One region of the Kitasatospora sp. NEAU-CNBT7 genome, then DNA from elsewhere that is predicted to be linked to it. Evidence: riboswitches for the same ligand, from Rfam matches in the RefSeq annotation. Region 1 holds a riboswitch; the other holds the start of a gene.
The links. A riboswitch is a leader RNA that binds a small molecule or an ion and turns the genes downstream of it on or off. The one in region 1 is predicted to bind thiamine pyrophosphate.
Positions count from the first base shown of each region.

Region 2: linked by a shared signal. The riboswitch ahead of thiO (glycine oxidase ThiO) and the one ahead of thiO (glycine oxidase ThiO) in region 1 are both predicted to bind thiamine pyrophosphate.

Region 1 is NZ_JBXQQB010000012.1:209,361-217,791, forward strand. It holds partial or broken gene AC2TEW_RS18480 (class II 3-deoxy-7-phosphoheptulonate synthase) at 1-73, opposite strand, end outside; gene AC2TEW_RS18485 (hypothetical protein) at 134-301, shown strand; gene AC2TEW_RS18490 (hypothetical protein) at 348-1,145, opposite strand; gene metF (methylenetetrahydrofolate reductase [NAD(P)H]) at 1,256-2,170, opposite strand; gene AC2TEW_RS18500 (polyprenyl synthetase family protein) at 2,341-3,447, shown strand; gene thiE (thiamine phosphate synthase) at 3,684-4,331, opposite strand; gene AC2TEW_RS18510 (Rv2175c family DNA-binding protein) at 4,328-4,693, opposite strand; gene AC2TEW_RS18515 (NAD(P)/FAD-dependent oxidoreductase) at 4,786-5,991, opposite strand; TPP riboswitch at 6,070-6,182, shown strand; gene thiO (glycine oxidase ThiO) at 6,176-7,354, shown strand; gene thiS (sulfur carrier protein ThiS) at 7,351-7,560, shown strand; gene AC2TEW_RS18530 (thiazole synthase) at 7,566-8,363, shown strand.
Region 2 is NZ_JBXQQB010000034.1:69,659-78,089, reverse strand. It holds gene AC2TEW_RS31945 (sulfite oxidase-like oxidoreductase) at 1-530, shown strand, start outside; gene pknB (Stk1 family PASTA domain-containing Ser/Thr kinase) at 553-2,298, opposite strand; gene AC2TEW_RS31935 (thiazole synthase) at 2,387-3,184, opposite strand; gene thiS (sulfur carrier protein ThiS) at 3,190-3,399, opposite strand; gene thiO (glycine oxidase ThiO) at 3,396-4,574, opposite strand; TPP riboswitch at 4,568-4,680, opposite strand; gene AC2TEW_RS31920 (NAD(P)/FAD-dependent oxidoreductase) at 4,759-5,964, shown strand; gene AC2TEW_RS31915 (Rv2175c family DNA-binding protein) at 6,057-6,422, shown strand; gene thiE (thiamine phosphate synthase) at 6,419-7,066, shown strand; gene AC2TEW_RS31905 (polyprenyl synthetase family protein) at 7,303-8,409, opposite strand.

The sequences.
Region 1 (8,431 bases):
ACTTGGAGCGGGGCTTGGAGTACTGCCCGGCGATCCGGCCGACCTTCACCACCGGCACCGAGGCCGCCTGGCCGCGGCCGGCCCGGACCTGCGCGGGCGGGTCCGCCGGTACGAGAGCAGGATCAGCGCGCCGATGCCGCCGCCCGCGCTCGCCGGGGCGGGCGGTGCCTATCTCGGTGCCCCGAACCGGGCGGCGGTCCCCGGCCTGTACCTGGTCGGCGCGCACGCGCACCCCGGCGGCGGGCTGGCCCGGGTCGGCATGTCCGCCTCGATCACGGCGGGCCTGATCGGCCCGGCCTGACCGCGCCCCGGCCCGCCGTCGGGACCGGTCTGCCCCCGGGACCGGCTCAGCCCTGCTGCTGGTAGTCCCAGGGCTGCGGCTGGTACTCGGGCGAGGCCTGCGGCTGCTGCGGGATGCCCTGGTACGGCTGCTGCTGGTACTCCCAGCCCTGCGCCGCCTGCTGCTGCGCCGCGTACGGGTCCTGGTACTGCGGCTGGCCGTACGGGTCCTGGTACTGCTGCTGGTAGACGGGCTGACCGTACACGTCGTACCCGTACGGCTGCTGCTGCTGGTACTCCCAGCCCTGCGCGGCCTGCTGCTGGTACTGCGGCTGGCCGTAGGCGTCGTAGGCGTAGGCCTGCTGCTCCTGCGGCTGCTGCGGGTCCTGCTGGTAGGCGGCTGGCTGCTGCGCGGTGTAGACGCCGTCGTCCGGGCCGATCTCCTGGAGCTCCTCGTAGGCGTACGGGGCCTCGGCCTCCTCCGCCTCCACCGGGCCGACCTCGCCGACCGGCGCCACCGCCTCGACGGCGGCCACCGCGGCGGCGCCGCCGGTGACGGCGCCCAGCAGCGGAACCCTGGCCAGCGGGCCCGGCAGGGAGCCGTCGGCCCCGCGCAGCGACCAGCCGACCGGGCGGCCGCGCTTGACCGCCAGCGTGACGAAGGTCTGCCCGACCGCGAAGACGGCCGCTCCGGCCCCTATCACCAGGACCGAGCTCAGCCGCATCCCGGCGACCACGCAGAGGAATCCGGCCAGCGCGAGCGCCCGCCAGAGCAGCGGGGCGCGGTTCTGCAGCAGCAGTTCGGCCACCAGCCAGAGCGCCACCAGCGCCAACGCGACGTACAGCAGCAGGTATCCGATGCCCATCCCCGCTACCTCCAGTCGCGTACCGCGCGGTTGCGGGCGACTGTACCCGCTCCCGGCCCGCAGACCCACATCCCCGGCGGCCCCGCGCGGGGCGGGCCGCGGGCGGGCGGTCAGCGCTGGTGCAGACCGAGGTTCTGGTAGATCTCCAGGGTCGAGGTGGAGTGGTTCAGCGTGATGAAGTGCAGACCGGGCGCGCCCTCCGCGAGCAGCCGCTCGGACATGGTCGTGGCGTGCTCGATGCCGATCGCCCGGACCGCGTCGGGGTTGTCGGCGACCGCCAGGAAGCGCTCCACCAGCTCGGGCGGGAAGTCCGAGCCGGACAGCTGCGGGAAGCGCTCCAGCTGCCTGATGTTGGTGACCGGCATGATCTCCGGGATGATCGGCGTCGCGCAGCCCGCGGCGGCGACCCGGTCGCGCAGCCGCAGGTAGTCCTCGACCTCGAAGAACATCTGGGTGATCGCGTAGTCCGCACCGGCCCGGCACTTGGCGACGAAGTGCCGGATGTCGTCGTCCCAGTTCTCCGAGCGCGGGTGCATCTGCGGGAAGGCGGCCACGCCCACGCAGAAGTCGCCGATCCCCTTGATCAGCTCGACCAGCTCGTACGCGAAGGTGACGCCCTCCGGGTGGCGGACCCACTCGCCCATCGGGTCGCCGGGCGGGTCGCCGCGCACCGCGAGGACGTTGCGCACGCCCTCGTCGGCGTACTGGCCGATGATGTTGCGCAGTTCGGCGACCGAGTGGTCGACCGCGGTGAGGTGGGCGACCGGGGTCAGCGTGGTCTCGGTGGCGATCCGGCCGACCAGGTTGACCGTGCGGCCGCGGGAGGAGCCGCCGGCGCCGTAGGTCATGCAGACGAAGTTGGGATCGAGCGACTCGACCCGGCGGATCGCGTCCCAGAGCCGGCGCTCGGCCTCCTCGCTGCGCGGGGGCATGAACTCGAACGAGAACGAGCGGTCACCTGCCGCCAGCAGATCGCGCACGGTCTGCGCACGGTCGGTCCTGGTGGAGGGAATCCCTAGTGCCATGCTCGCAGGTTAGCCGGGATGCGGAGAGGCCGACCAAACGAGGTCCACCAAGTGAGACACCCGTCGAGACGGTTTCGGCCACCCTGGGAGGCGGGTGCCGGGCGCCGTGGTGAGAGGGCCGCCGGACACCCCGATAGTCTGATTGTCAGCCAATCGATCCGGAGTTCCCCGTGCGTTCGCCCACCGGTCTGCCCAGCCACCCCCTCGACGCGGAAGCCGTACGGACCCGCGTCAACACGGCCCTCGCCGAGTTCATGGACGGCCGCACGGCCCTGCTGGACGGCATCTCCCCCCAGCTCCGCCCGGTCGCCGACGCCCTGCGCGACTTCCTGCTCGACGGCGGGAAACGGCTGCGGCCGGCCTTCTGCTACTGGGGCTGGCGCGGCGCCGGCGGCAGCGACCGGGACCCCGGCATCACCCGGGCGGCCGCCGCCCTCGAACTGCTCCAGGCGAGTGCACTCGTCCACGACGACCTGATGGACCGCAGCGACACCCGCCGCGGCCTGCCCTCCGTGCACCGCCGGTTCGAGGCGCTGCACCGCAGCAGCGGCTGGCGCGGCGACCGCGAACAGTACGGCGCCTCCGCGGCCGTCCTCCTCGGCGACCTGCTGCTGATCTGGTGCGACGAGCTGTTCAACAACTGCGGCCTGCCGCCGCAGGCCGTCCGGGCCGCCAAGCCCGCCTTCGACCTGATGCGCACCGAGGTCATGGTCGGCCAGTACCTCGACGTCCTCGAACCGGTGGCCGGCGACTCCGCCGACCCCGACGCCCTCGACCGGGCCCGGACCGTCCTGCACTACAAGTCCGCGAAGTACACCATCGAGCGCCCGCTCCAGGTCGGCGCCGTCCTCGCCGGGGCCGGCCCCGACCTGGTCGCCGCCTACGCCGCGTTCGGCCTGCCGCTCGGCGAGGCCTTCCAGCTCCGCGACGACCTGCTCGGCGTCTTCGGCGACCCCGCGGTCACCGGGAAGCCGGCCGGCGACGACCTGCGCGAGGGCAAGCGGACGCTGCTGGTCGCCCACGCCATGCGGGGCCTGCCCGCGGCGGACGCGCGGCACCTGGACGAGCGGCTCGGCGCGGCGGACCTGACGGCCGAGGAGGTGCCGGTGCTGCGGGCGCTGGTCGAGCGCAGCGGGGCGGCGGATCTGGTGGAGAAGCGGATCGACGAGCTGATGCGGGAGTCCCTGGCCGCCCTGGACGCCGCCCCCCTCGCCCCCGGCCCCACCCGCACCGTCCTCCTCTCCCTCGCCGAAGCCGCCACCACCCGCAAGTACTGACCCCCCGGGGAATCCAGGAGCGCCCACCGGGAGACGGGGGCACCCCCCAGGGGCGCGGGGAACTGCGCGAGGTCGGAAGCGGATCACCGTTCAGCCGGGGTCGGTGACCGAGTTGCAGGTGGTGCCCTGCCGTTTCGCGCAGTTCCGCCCCCAGCCTTCGGCCGGGAGGTGCCCCCAGCGCCCCTATGGGTGCCCCCCGGCGCCCCTGAAATCCACCGCGCGTCCGCCGGGAGGTGTCAGCGGTTGCGGAGGCGGCGGGCGAGTTCGGCGGCGGCTGCGCCCGGGTCGTCGGCTGCCGTGATGGCGCGGACGACGACCACCCGGTCGGCGCCGGCCGCGAGGACCTCGTCCAGGTTGGTGAGGTCGATGCCGCCGATGGCGAACCAGGGCCGGTCGGTCGGCTGCTTCGCCGCGTACGAGACCAGCGAGAGCCCCGGTGCGTGGCGGCCGGGCTTGGTGGGGGTGGGCCAGACCGGGCCGGTGCAGAAGTAGTCGACGCCGGCCTCGGTCAGCGCGGTGTCGACCTCGGACTCGGCGTGGCAGGAGCGGCCGATCAGCACGTCGGGCCCGAGGATCGCCCGCGCCGCCGGCACCGGCAGGTCGTCCTGCCCGAGGTGCAGCACCTGCGGCCGGGCCGCGTGCGCCACGTCGGCCCGGTCGTTGACCGAGAAGAGCTTGCCGTGGCGGCGGGCCGCGTCGGCGAAGACCTCCAGGTACTCGAGTTCCTGCTTCGCCTCCAGCCCCTTGTCCCGCAGCTGGACGATGTCCACGCCGCCGGCCAGCACCGCGTCCAGGAACTCGGGCAGGTCGCCCTGCTCGCGGCGGGCGTCGGTGCACAGGTACAGCCGGGCGTCCGCCAGCGCGGTGCGGGGGTCGGCCGTCACAGCAGCATCGCCTGGGCGCGGCGCTTCACCTCGGTGCCCCGGTTCTCCCGCAGCGCCTGGATCGGGCTGCCGGGCAGCGACGGGTCCTCGGTGAACATCCACTCGAGGATCTCCTCGTCGTTGAGCCCGCAGTCGCGCAGCACGGTCAACGTCCCGACCAGGTGCTTCACCGGCCCGGTGGGCTCGATGAAGTCGGCGGGCACCTGCAGCGAGTTGTTCTCGCCGCGGCGGACGGCCAGCAGGGTCCGGTTCCTCACCTGGTCCCGGACCTCGGTGATCTGCACCCCCCACAGCTCCGAGATGTCGGGCAGGTAGAGCCACGCGGGGACAAGGGCTTCAATCTTGGGATCAATCTTGCTCACGCCCCCAGCCTGCCACCTCCCGAGGCCCTCGCGCACCACCTCCCCGGCCGGGCCCCGCCGCTCCCCCGGTCGGCCACCCGGCCGGCCCCCGGTCAGGACCCCGGTCCGGCGGCCGCCGCCTTGAGCTGGACGGACGGGTCCGCGGCCAGGGCGCGGTCGAGCACCGCACCCCGGTCGATCAGCCGCTTGGCCTGGTTGAGGTCGCGCGGGCGGTCCACCGACAGGGTCGCGACCAGCGCCCCCTGACGCAGCCACAGCACCGACCAGGACGCCTCCTCGGGCGAGCCGCGGTGGATCAGCTCGTCGGCACCGGCGTGCCGGCCCGCGTACTGGACCATGTGCCCGAACTGCTCGGACCAGAAGTACGGCACCGGGTCGTAGGGGGTGTCGGCGCCGAGCATCACGGCGGCCGCGGCGCCGCCGGACTGCAGCGCGTGGTCCCAGTGCTGGACGGCCAGCCGGGTGCCGGAGCGGGCCGAGGGGTAGGAGACGCAGTCGCCCACCGCCCACACGCCGGGGGCGGTGGTGCGCAGCCGGTCGTCGACCAGGATCGCGCCGTCGGGGTCGAGTTCCACCGCGGAACCGGCCAGCCAGCCGGTGGCGGGACGGGCGCCGACGCCGACCAGCAGTTCGTCGGCGGCCAGCCGGGTGCCGTCGGTGAGCACCACCGCCGCGGGTTCGGCCGCCAGGACGCCGACCCCGCAGCGCAGGTCGACCCCGGCGGCGGCGTACCAGCCGGCCATCGCCGCGCCGACGGGTCCGGGCAGCGCTCCGGCCAGCGGGGCCGGTCCCGCCTCGACCACGGTCACCTCGCAGCCGAGCTGCCGGGCCACCGTCGCGGTCTCCGCGCCGATCCAGCCGGCCCCGGCGAGCACCAGCCGCACGCCCGGGCGCAGCCGTTCCCGCAGCGCGAGGGCATCGTCCAGGGTGCGCAGCAGGCGGGCGCCGGGGGCGCCGGGCAGCGGCCGGGGGGCGGCGCCGGTGGCGATCACCAGGCCGTCGTACGGGAGCTCGCCGGCGTCGGTGTGCAGCACCCCGGGGTGGAGGGCGAGGGCGCGGCGGCCGGGCAGCAGGTCGATGCCGAGGTGGTCCCAGTCGATGTCGAAGGCGGTGCTGTCGGCCTGGCCGAGCAGCACGTTCTTGGAGAGCGGCGGCCGGTCGTAGGGGCGGTGCGGCTCGTCGCCGAGCAGCGAGATCCGGCCCTCCCAGCCTCCGCGCCGCAGGCCCAGGGCGGCCTGGGCGCCCGCCATGCCCGCCCCGACCACGACCACTCGTCCGGTTCTCTTCAGTTCGACCACCGGGTCAGCCTATCCAGCGGGGTGTCCACCCTCCGTACGCACCTTCGGGATGGGCGGCGCCCGGCGTTATGGTGGACGGGCACCTCACACGGGAGCCCGGTGCACCGGGCTGAGAGGCGGGCTGGTGCGGCCTGCGACCGTCCGAACCTGATCCGGGTCATGCCGGCGAAGGGAGTTACCGACTTTGGCACGGACATCTGCGGCCGGGACGCCGGCGGCGCGCACGCCCGACGTGCTGGTGATCGGCGGCGGGATCATCGGCCTGGGCGTGGCCTGGCGGACGGCGCAGCGCGGACTGGCGGTCGCTGTCGTCGACCCGGCGCCGGGCGGCGGGGCGGCGCAGGTCGCGGCCGGCATGCTGGCGCCGGTCACGGAGCTGCAGTACGGCGAGGAGCCGCTGCTGCGGCTCGGGATGGCGTCGAACGAGCGGTACGCCGACTTCGCCGCGGAGCTGACCGCCGCCACCGGCCTGGACACCGGCTACCGCCGGACCGGCACGCTGGCGGTGGCGCTGGACTCCGACGACCGCGAGGAGCTGCGCGAGCTGCTCGCCTTCCACCAGCGGCTCGGACTGGAGTCGCACTGGCTGACCGGCCGCGAGTGCCGCAAGCTCGAGCCGATGCTGGCCCCGGGAGTGCGCGGCGGGCTGCAGGTGACGGGCGATCACCAGGTGGACGGCCGGCGGCTGGCGAAGGCCCTGCTGGCCGCGTGCGAACGCGAGGGCGTGCTGCTGCACCGGTCCGAGGCCGCCGCGCTGCTGGTCGAGGACGGCCGGGCCACCGGGGTCCGGCTGGCCGACGGCTCCGAGCTCACCGCCGGGCAGCTGGTCCTGGCGGCGGGCTGCCGCAGCCACCTGCTGCCGGGGCTGCCCGCCGGGGTGCTGCCGCCGGTCCGTCCGGTCAAGGGCCAGGTGCTGCGGCTGCGGATCCCGCAGCCGTACGCGCCGTTCCTGTCCCGCAACGTGCGGGCCGTGGTGCGCGGGCAGCACATCTACCTGGTGCCGCGGGCCGACGGCGAGCTGGTGATCGGGGCGACCAGCGAGGAGCTGGGCCACGACACCACCGTCACCGCCGGCGGCGTGTACGAGCTGCTGCGCGACGCGCACGAGCTGATCCCCGGCATCACCGAGCTGCCGCTGGCGGAGACCGGTGCCGGGCTGCGGCCCGGCTCGCCCGACAACGCCCCGCTGCTCGGCCCGACCGCACTGCCCGGCCTCACCGCCGCCACCGGCCACTACCGCAACGGCGTGCTGCTCACCCCGGTCACCGCCGATCTGATCGCCGAGCAGCTGGCCACCGGTGTGCTGCCCGGACTCGCCGCCCCCTTCTCCCCCAGCCGCTTCACCGCAGAGGTCCCGTCATGAACCAGATTCCGCTCACCGTCAACGGCGAGCCCCGCGAGCTGCCCGCCTCGACCACGCTGGCCGAGGTGGTGGCCCAGCTGAGCAAGGCGCCCTCGGGGGTGGCCGCGGCGCTCAACGAGGCGGTGGTGCCGCGCGGGTCGTGGACCGCGACGGTGCTGAGCGCCGGCGACCGGGTCGAGATCCTCACCGCCGTCCAGGGCGGCTGAGCGCCGTGGCGGACGACGTTCTCACCATCGCCGGGACGGCCTTCACCTCCCGGCTGATCATGGGCACCGGCGGCGCCCCCAGCCTGGACGTGCTGGAGCAGGCGCTGCTGGTCTCCGGGACCGAGCTGACCACGGTCGCGATGCGCCGCGTCGACCCCGGCACCCAGGGGTCGGTGCTCGACGTGCTGACCCGCAACGGCATCCGGGTGCTGCCCAACACGGCCGGCTGCTTCACCGCCGGGGAGGCGGTGCTGACCGCCCGGCTCGCCCGCGAGGCGCTCGGCACGGACTGGGTGAAGCTGGAGGTGATCGCCGACGAGCGGACCCTGCTGCCCGACCCGATCGAGCTGCTGGACGCCGCCGAGACGCTGGTCGACGACGGCTTCACGGTGCTGCCGTACACCAACGACGACCCGGTGCTGGCCCGCAAGCTGGAGGACGTCGGCTGTGCGGCGATCATGCCGCTGGGTTCGCCGATCGGCTCCGGCCTCGGGATCCGCAACCCGCACAACTTCCAGCTGATCGTGGAGAACGCGGGCGTCCCGGTGGTGCTGGACGCGGGCGCCGGCACCGCCTCCGACGTGGCGCTGGCGATGGAGCTGGGCTGCGCCGCGGTGATGCTGGCCTCCGCGGTGACCCGGGCCCAGGACCCGGTGCTGATGGCCGAGGCGATGCGCCGGGGCGTGGAGGCCGGGCGGCTCGCCCACCGGGCCGGGCGGATCCCGCGCCGGTTCCACGCCGAGGCCTCCTCGGCGATGGCCGGCCGGGCCGAACTGGACGTGCGGGAGCGCCCGGCGTTCTGACCGGGTCTCAACTTCGGCACAGACCGGCCCGCGACGGGCAGGCCCCGGGCCCGCCCGGGGCCTGCGCC
Region 2 (8,431 bases), on a different contig from region 1:
TGCCCCGCTTCAAACCGCAGAGCTGGGACTTCCAGGTGTTCGGCGCGACCGCCTCCGCCGAGAAGCACAGCTGGGACTTCGCCGCCTTCCACGCCCTGCCCCGGGTCACCGTCCGCGGCGACCTGCACTGCGTGACCCGCTTCTCGATGCTCGGCAACGAGTGGGGCGGGGTCGCCGCCAAGACCGTCCTCGACCTGGTCCCGCCGGCCGCCGGCGTCACCCACGTGATGGTCTGGGCCGAGTACGGCTACAGCGCCAACCTGCGGCTCGCCGACTTCGCCGACCCCGGCACCGTCTTCGCCACCCACCACAACGACGAGCCGCTCACCCTGGAGCACGGCTTCCCGGTCCGGCTGGTGGTGCCGCACCTGTACGCCTGGAAGGGGCCCAAGTGGGTCCGCGCGGTCGAGTACATGCGGGCCGACCGCCGCGGCTTCTGGGAGGAGCGTGGCTACCACAACCTCGCCGACCCCTGGGCCGAGCAGCGCTACTCGTACCAGGAGGAGCCCGGCGACGGGCCGCTGCGCTGAGCCCGCTCCCCGCCGCCGCGCCCTAGAACAGGCTGAAGGAGATCGTCACCACGGTGCCCTGCGGGCGCGGCTGCCCGGCCGGCGGGGTCTGCGAGGAGACCTTCCCGGTACCGAACAGGTTGAGGCCCGCGGTCTGCACCTTGAACCCGGCGTCGGTGAGCGCCTTGGTGGCCGCGTCCTTGTCCATCCCGACCACGTTCGGCACCGGGACCTGGCCCTTGCTGACCACCAGCGCCACCGGCGCACCCACCGCGAGCTGCCCGCCCGTGGCCGGGGAGGCACTGATCACCGAACCCTTGGGCACCGCGTCGTCGAACGCCTCGGTCACCGTGCCCGGGGTCAGCCGGGCGTCGGTGAGCGCCTTGCGCGCCGCCTCCAGCGGCTTGCCGGCCAGCTCCGGCACCTGGACCCGCTCCGGACCCCGGGAGAGCACCACCCGCACCGAGTCGCTCTTGCGGGCCCGCTGCCCGACCCCGGGGTCGGTCGAGATCACCTGCCCGGCCTGCACCGACTCGCTGAACTCCTGGACGTAGGTGCCGTGCAGCCCGGCCTTGTCGAGGGTCGCCTGGGCCTGCGCCTGGGACTGCCCGAGCACGGCGGGCACCGTGGTGTACACCGCGCCCGACAGCAGGTACGTGGTGACGGCGACCGCCGCCAGCAGCACCGCGATCGCACCCGCCCAGACGAACGGCTTGCGCGAGCGGCGCGGACGCGGCGGGCGGACCCGGCGCAGCTGCACGGTGTGGTGCGCGGCGGGCTCGTCCACCGGCGGGCGCGGCGGCAGCAGGTCCGGCGGCACCTCCAGCACGCTGGTCCGCTCCACCGGCGGCGAGATCACCGAGGTGACCTCGCCGGTCGAGTACTGCGGCGTCAGCCGGGAGGAGGCCGGCGGCTCCGCGTCCAGCTGGGCCTGGCTCAGCGTGCGCCGGGCCCGCTGCAGGGTGGCCAGCAGCTCCACCGCGTCCCAGGGCCGGGCCTCGGGGTCGTGGGCGGTGGCGGCGGCCACTATCGCGTCCAGCTCCGGGCCCACCGCCGGGGCGGACAGCGACGGCGCCGGGACCCGCTCGTGCAGGTGCTGGTACATCACCTGGGCGGGGTGGTCGCCGGAGTGCGGCTTGGTGCCGGTGAGCAGCTCGTACAGCAGGATGCCGGCCGCGTACACGTCGACCCGCTGGTCGGTCGGGGCCTGCCGGATCTGCTCCGGGGCCAGGTACGAGACGGTGCCGAGCACGGTGCCCGCCTCGGTGGTGCTGGTGACCTCGCCGCCGGCCGCCGAGAGCAGCCGGACCAGGCCGAAGTCGGCGACCTTGACCATGCCGCCCTCGGTGATCAGGACGTTCTCCGGCTTGATGTCCCGGTGCACCAGGCCGGCCCGGTGGGCGGCGCCGAGCGCGGCCAGGATCGGCTCCATCACGTCCAGCGCGGCCCGCACCGACAGCGCGCCCCGGTCGCGCAACACGTCCCGCAGGTTGGAACCGGGCACGTACTCCATCGCCAGGAAGACGGTCTGGCCGTCGGCGCCCTGGTCGAAGACGTTCACCACGTTGGGGTGGGCCAGCCGGGCGATGGCCTTGGCCTCGCGGATGAACCGGGCCGTGAAGTCGCTGTCGCCGACCAGCGACGGGTGCATCACCTTCAGCGCCACCACCCGGTCCAGCCGGGTGTCCAGCCCCCGGTAGACCGTGGACATCCCACCGGCGGCGACCCGCTGCTCGATCCGGTACCGGCCGTCGAGCAGCGTTCCGATCAGGGGGTCGCGCAGCGTCATGTCCACCAGAGGAGTGTAGAGGCGCAGGCCCCGGGCGGGCCCGGGGCCTGCCCGTCGCGGGCCGGTCTGTGCCGAAGTTGAGACCCGGTCAGAACGCCGGGCGCTCCCGCACGTCCAGTTCGGCCCGGCCGGCCATCGCCGAGGAGGCCTCGGCGTGGAACCGGCGCGGGATCCGCCCGGCCCGGTGGGCGAGCCGCCCGGCCTCCACGCCCCGGCGCATCGCCTCGGCCATCAGCACCGGGTCCTGGGCCCGGGTCACCGCGGAGGCCAGCATCACCGCGGCGCAGCCCAGCTCCATCGCCAGCGCCACGTCGGAGGCGGTGCCGGCGCCCGCGTCCAGCACCACCGGGACGCCCGCGTTCTCCACGATCAGCTGGAAGTTGTGCGGGTTGCGGATCCCGAGGCCGGAGCCGATCGGCGAACCCAGCGGCATGATCGCCGCACAGCCGACGTCCTCCAGCTTGCGGGCCAGCACCGGGTCGTCGTTGGTGTACGGCAGCACCGTGAAGCCGTCGTCGACCAGCGTCTCGGCGGCGTCCAGCAGCTCGATCGGGTCGGGCAGCAGGGTCCGCTCGTCGGCGATCACCTCCAGCTTCACCCAGTCCGTGCCGAGCGCCTCGCGGGCGAGCCGGGCGGTCAGCACCGCCTCCCCGGCGGTGAAGCAGCCGGCCGTGTTGGGCAGCACCCGGATGCCGTTGCGGGTCAGCACGTCGAGCACCGACCCCTGGGTGCCGGGGTCGACGCGGCGCATCGCGACCGTGGTCAGCTCGGTCCCGGAGACCAGCAGCGCCTGCTCCAGCACGTCCAGGCTGGGGGCGCCGCCGGTGCCCATGATCAGCCGGGAGGTGAAGGCCGTCCCGGCGATGGTGAGAACGTCGTCCGCCACGGCGCTCAGCCGCCCTGGACGGCGGTGAGGATCTCGACCCGGTCGCCGGCGCTCAGCACCGTCGCGGTCCACGACCCGCGCGGCACCACCGCCTCGTTGAGCGCCGCGGCCACCCCCGAGGGCGCCTTGCTCAGCTGGGCCACCACCTCGGCCAGCGTGGTCGAGGCGGGCAGCTCGCGGGGCTCGCCGTTGACGGTGAGCGGAATCTGGTTCATGACGGGACCTCTGCGGTGAAGCGGCTGGGGGAGAAGGGGGCGGCGAGTCCGGGCAGCACACCGGTGGCCAGCTGCTCGGCGATCAGATCGGCGGTGACCGGGGTGAGCAGCACGCCGTTGCGGTAGTGGCCGGTGGCGGCGGTGAGGCCGGGCAGTGCGGTCGGGCCGAGCAGCGGGGCGTTGTCGGGCGAGCCGGGCCGCAGCCCGGCACCGGTCTCCGCCAGCGGCAGCTCGGTGATGCCGGGGATCAGCTCGTGCGCGTCGCGCAGCAGCTCGTACACGCCGCCGGCGGTGACGGTGGTGTCGTGGCCCAGCTCCTCGCTGGTCGCCCCGATCACCAGCTCGCCGTCGGCCCGCGGCACCAGGTAGATGTGCTGCCCGCGCACCACGGCCCGCACGTTGCGGGACAGGAACGGCGCGTACGGCTGCGGGATCCGCAGCCGCAGCACCTGGCCCTTGACCGGACGGACCGGCGGCAGCACCCCGGCGGGCAGCCCCGGCAGCAGGTGGCTGCGGCAGCCCGCCGCCAGGACCAGCTGCCCGGCGGTGAGCTCGGAGCCGTCGGCCAGCCGGACCCCGGTGGCCCGGCCGTCCTCGACCAGCAGCGCGGCGGCCTCGGACCGGTGCAGCAGCACGCCCTCGCGTTCGCACGCGGCCAGCAGGGCCTTCGCCAGCCGCCGGCCGTCCACCTGGTGATCGCCCGTCACCTGCAGCCCGCCGCGCACTCCCGGGGCCAGCATCGGCTCGAGCTTGCGGCACTCGCGGCCGGTCAGCCAGTGCGACTCCAGTCCGAGCCGCTGGTGGAAGGCGAGCAGCTCGCGCAGCTCCTCGCGGTCGTCGGAGTCCAGCGCCACCGCCAGCGTGCCGGTCCGGCGGTAGCCGGTGTCCAGGCCGGTGGCGGCGGTCAGCTCCGCGGCGAAGTCGGCGTACCGCTCGTTCGACGCCATCCCGAGCCGCAGCAGCGGCTCCTCGCCGTACTGCAGCTCCGTGACCGGCGCCAGCATGCCGGCCGCGACCTGCGCCGCCCCGCCGCCCGGCGCCGGGTCGACGACAGCGACCGCCAGTCCGCGCTGCGCCGTCCGCCAGGCCACGCCCAGGCCGATGATCCCGCCGCCGATCACCAGCACGTCGGGCGTGCGCGCCGCCGGCGTCCCGGCCGCAGATGTCCGTGCCAAAGTCGGTAACTCCCTTCGCCGGCATGACCCGGATCAGGTTCGGACGGTCGCAGGCCGCACCAGCCCGCCTCTCAGCCCGGTGCACCGGGCTCCCGTGTGAGGTGCCCGTCCACCATAACGCCGGGCGCCGCCCATCCCGAAGGTGCGTACGGAGGGTGGACACCCCGCTGGATAGGCTGACCCGGTGGTCGAACTGAAGAGAACCGGACGAGTGGTCGTGGTCGGGGCGGGCATGGCGGGCGCCCAGGCCGCCCTGGGCCTGCGGCGCGGAGGCTGGGAGGGCCGGATCTCGCTGCTCGGCGACGAGCCGCACCGCCCCTACGACCGGCCGCCGCTCTCCAAGAACGTGCTGCTCGGCCAGGCCGACAGCACCGCCTTCGACATCGACTGGGACCACCTCGGCATCGACCTGCTGCCCGGCCGCCGCGCCCTCGCCCTCCACCCCGGGGTGCTGCACACCGACGCCGGCGAGCTCCCGTACGACGGCCTGGTGATCGCCACCGGCGCCGCCCCCCGGCCGCTGCCCGGCGCCCCCGGCGCCCGCCTGCTGCGCACCCTGGACGATGCCCTCGCGCTGCGGGAACGGCTGCGCCCGGGCGTGCGGCTGGTGCTCGCCGGGGCCGGCTGGATCGGCGCGGAGACCGCGACGGTGGCCCGGCAGCTCGGCTGCGAGGTGACCGTGGTCGAGGCGGGACCGGCCCCGCTGGCCGGAGCGCTGCCCGGACCCGTCGGCGCGGCGATGGCCGGCTGGTACGCCGCCGCCGGGGTCGACCTGCGCTGCGGGGTCGGCGTCCTGGCGGCCGAACCCGCGGCGGTGGTGCTCACCGACGGCACCCGGCTGGCCGCCGACGAACTGCTGGTCGGCGTCGGCGCCCGTCCCGCCACCGGCTGGCTGGCCGGTTCCGCGGTGGAACTCGACCCCGACGGCGCGATCCTGGTCGACGACCGGCTGCGCACCACCGCCCCCGGCGTGTGGGCGGTGGGCGACTGCGTCTCCTACCCCTCGGCCCGCTCCGGCACCCGGCTGGCCGTCCAGCACTGGGACCACGCGCTGCAGTCCGGCGGCGCCGCGGCCGCCGTGATGCTCGGCGCCGACACCCCCTACGACCCGGTGCCGTACTTCTGGTCCGAGCAGTTCGGGCACATGGTCCAGTACGCGGGCCGGCACGCCGGTGCCGACGAGCTGATCCACCGCGGCTCGCCCGAGGAGGCGTCCTGGTCGGTGCTGTGGCTGCGTCAGGGGGCGCTGGTCGCGACCCTGTCGGTGGACCGCCCGCGCGACCTCAACCAGGCCAAGCGGCTGATCGACCGGGGTGCGGTGCTCGACCGCGCCCTGGCCGCGGACCCGTCCGTCCAGCTCAAGGCGGCGGCCGCCGGACCGGGGTCCTGACCGGGGGCCGGCCGGGTGGCCGACCGGGGGAGCGGCGGGGCCCGGCCGGGGAGGTGGTGCGCGAGGGCCTCGGGAGGTGGCAGGCTGGGGGCGTGAGCAAGATTGATCCCAAGATTGAAGCCCTTGTCCCCGCGTGGCTCTACCTGCCCGACATCTCGGAGCTGTGGGGGGTGCAGATCACCGAGGTCCGGGACCAGGTGAGGAACCGGACCCTGCTGGCCGTCCGCCGCGGCGAGAACAACTCGCTGCAGGTGCCCGCCGACTTCATCGAGCCCACCGGGCCGGTGAAGCACCTGGTCGGGACGTTGACCGTGCTGCGCGACTGCGGGCTCAACGACGAGGAGATCCTCGAGTGGATGTTCACCGAGGACCCGTCGCTGCCCGGCAGCCCGATCCAGGCGCTGCGGGAGAACCGGGGCACCGAGGTGAAGCGCCGCGCCCAGGCGATGCTGCTGTGACGGCCGACCCCCGCACCGCGCTGGCGGACGCCCGGCTGTACCTGTGCACCGACGCCCGCCGCGAGCAGGGCGACCTGCCCGAGTTCCTGGACGCGGTGCTGGCCGGCGGCGTGGACATCGTCCAGCTGCGGGACAAGGGGCTGGAGGCGAAGCAGGAACTCGAGTACCTGGAGGTCTTCGCCGACGCGGCCCGCCGCCACGGCAAGCTCTTCTCGGTCAACGACCGGGCCGACGTGGCGCACGCGGCCCGGCCGCAGGTGCTGCACCTCGGGCAGGACGACCTGCCGGTGCCGGCGGCGCGGGCGATCCTCGGGCCCGACGTGCTGATCGGCCGCTCCTGCCACGCCGAGTCCGAGGTCGACACCGCGCTGACCGAGGCCGGCGTCGACTACTTCTGCACCGGCCCGGTCTGGCCCACCCCCACCAAGCCCGGCCGCCACGCACCGGGGCTCTCGCTGGTCTCGTACGCGGCGAAGCAGCCGACCGACCGGCCCTGGTTCGCCATCGGCGGCATCGACCTCACCAACCTGGACGAGGTCCTCGCGGCCGGCGCCGACCGGGTGGTCGTCGTCCGCGCCATCACGGCAGCCGACGACCCGGGCGCAGCCGCCGCCGAACTCGCCCGCCGCCTCCGCAACCGCTGACACCTCCCGGCGGACGCGCGGTGGATTTCAGGGGCGCCGGGGGGCACCCATAGGGGCGCTGGGGGCACCTCCCGGCCGAAGGCTGGGGGCGGAACTGCGCGAAACGGCAGGGCACCACCTGCAACTCGGTCACCGACCCCGGCTGAACGGTGATCCGCTTCCGACCTCGCGCAGTTCCCCGCGCCCCTGGGGGGTGCCCCCGTCTCCCGGTGGGCGCTCCTGGATTCCCCGGGGGGTCAGTACTTGCGGGTGGTGGCGGCTTCGGCGAGGGAGAGGAGGACGGTGCGGGTGGGGCCGGGGGCGAGGGGGGCGGCGTCCAGGGCGGCCAGGGACTCCCGCATCAGCTCGTCGATCCGCTTCTCCACCAGATCCGCCGCCCCGCTGCGCTCGACCAGCGCCCGCAGCACCGGCACCTCCTCGGCCGTCAGGTCCGCCGCGCCGAGCCGCTCGTCCAGGTGCCGCGCGTCCGCCGCGGGCAGGCCCCGCATGGCGTGGGCGACCAGCAGCGTCCGCTTGCCCTCGCGCAGGTCGTCGCCGGCCGGCTTCCCGGTGACCGCGGGGTCGCCGAAGACGCCGAGCAGGTCGTCGCGGAGCTGGAAGGCCTCGCCGAGCGGCAGGCCGAACGCGGCGTAGGCGGCGACCAGGTCGGGGCCGGCCCCGGCGAGGACGGCGCCGACCTGGAGCGGGCGCTCGATGGTGTACTTCGCGGACTTGTAGTGCAGGACGGTCCGGGCCCGGTCGAGGGCGTCGGGGTCGGCGGAGTCGCCGGCCACCGGTTCGAGGACGTCGAGGTACTGGCCGACCATGACCTCGGTGCGCATCAGGTCGAAGGCGGGCTTGGCGGCCCGGACGGCCTGCGGCGGCAGGCCGCAGTTGTTGAACAGCTCGTCGCACCAGATCAGCAGCAGGTCGCCGAGGAGGACGGCCGCGGAGGCGCCGTACTGTTCGCGGTCGCCGCGCCAGCCGCTGCTGCGGTGCAGCGCCTCGAACCGGCGGTGCACGGAGGGCAGGCCGCGGCGGGTGTCGCTGCGGTCCATCAGGTCGTCGTGGACGAGTGCACTCGCCTGGAGCAGTTCGAGGGCGGCGGCCGCCCGGGTGATGCCGGGGTCCCGGTCGCTGCCGCCGGCGCCGCGCCAGCCCCAGTAGCAGAAGGCCGGCCGCAGCCGTTTCCCGCCGTCGAGCAGGAAGTCGCGCAGGGCGTCGGCGACCGGGCGGAGCTGGGGGGAGATGCCGTCCAGCAGGGCCGTGCGGCCGTCCATGAACTCGGCGAGGGCCGTGTTGACGCGGGTCCGTACGGCTTCCGCGTCGAGGGGGTGGCTGGGCAGACCGGTGGGCGAACGCACGGGGAACTCCGGATCGATTGGC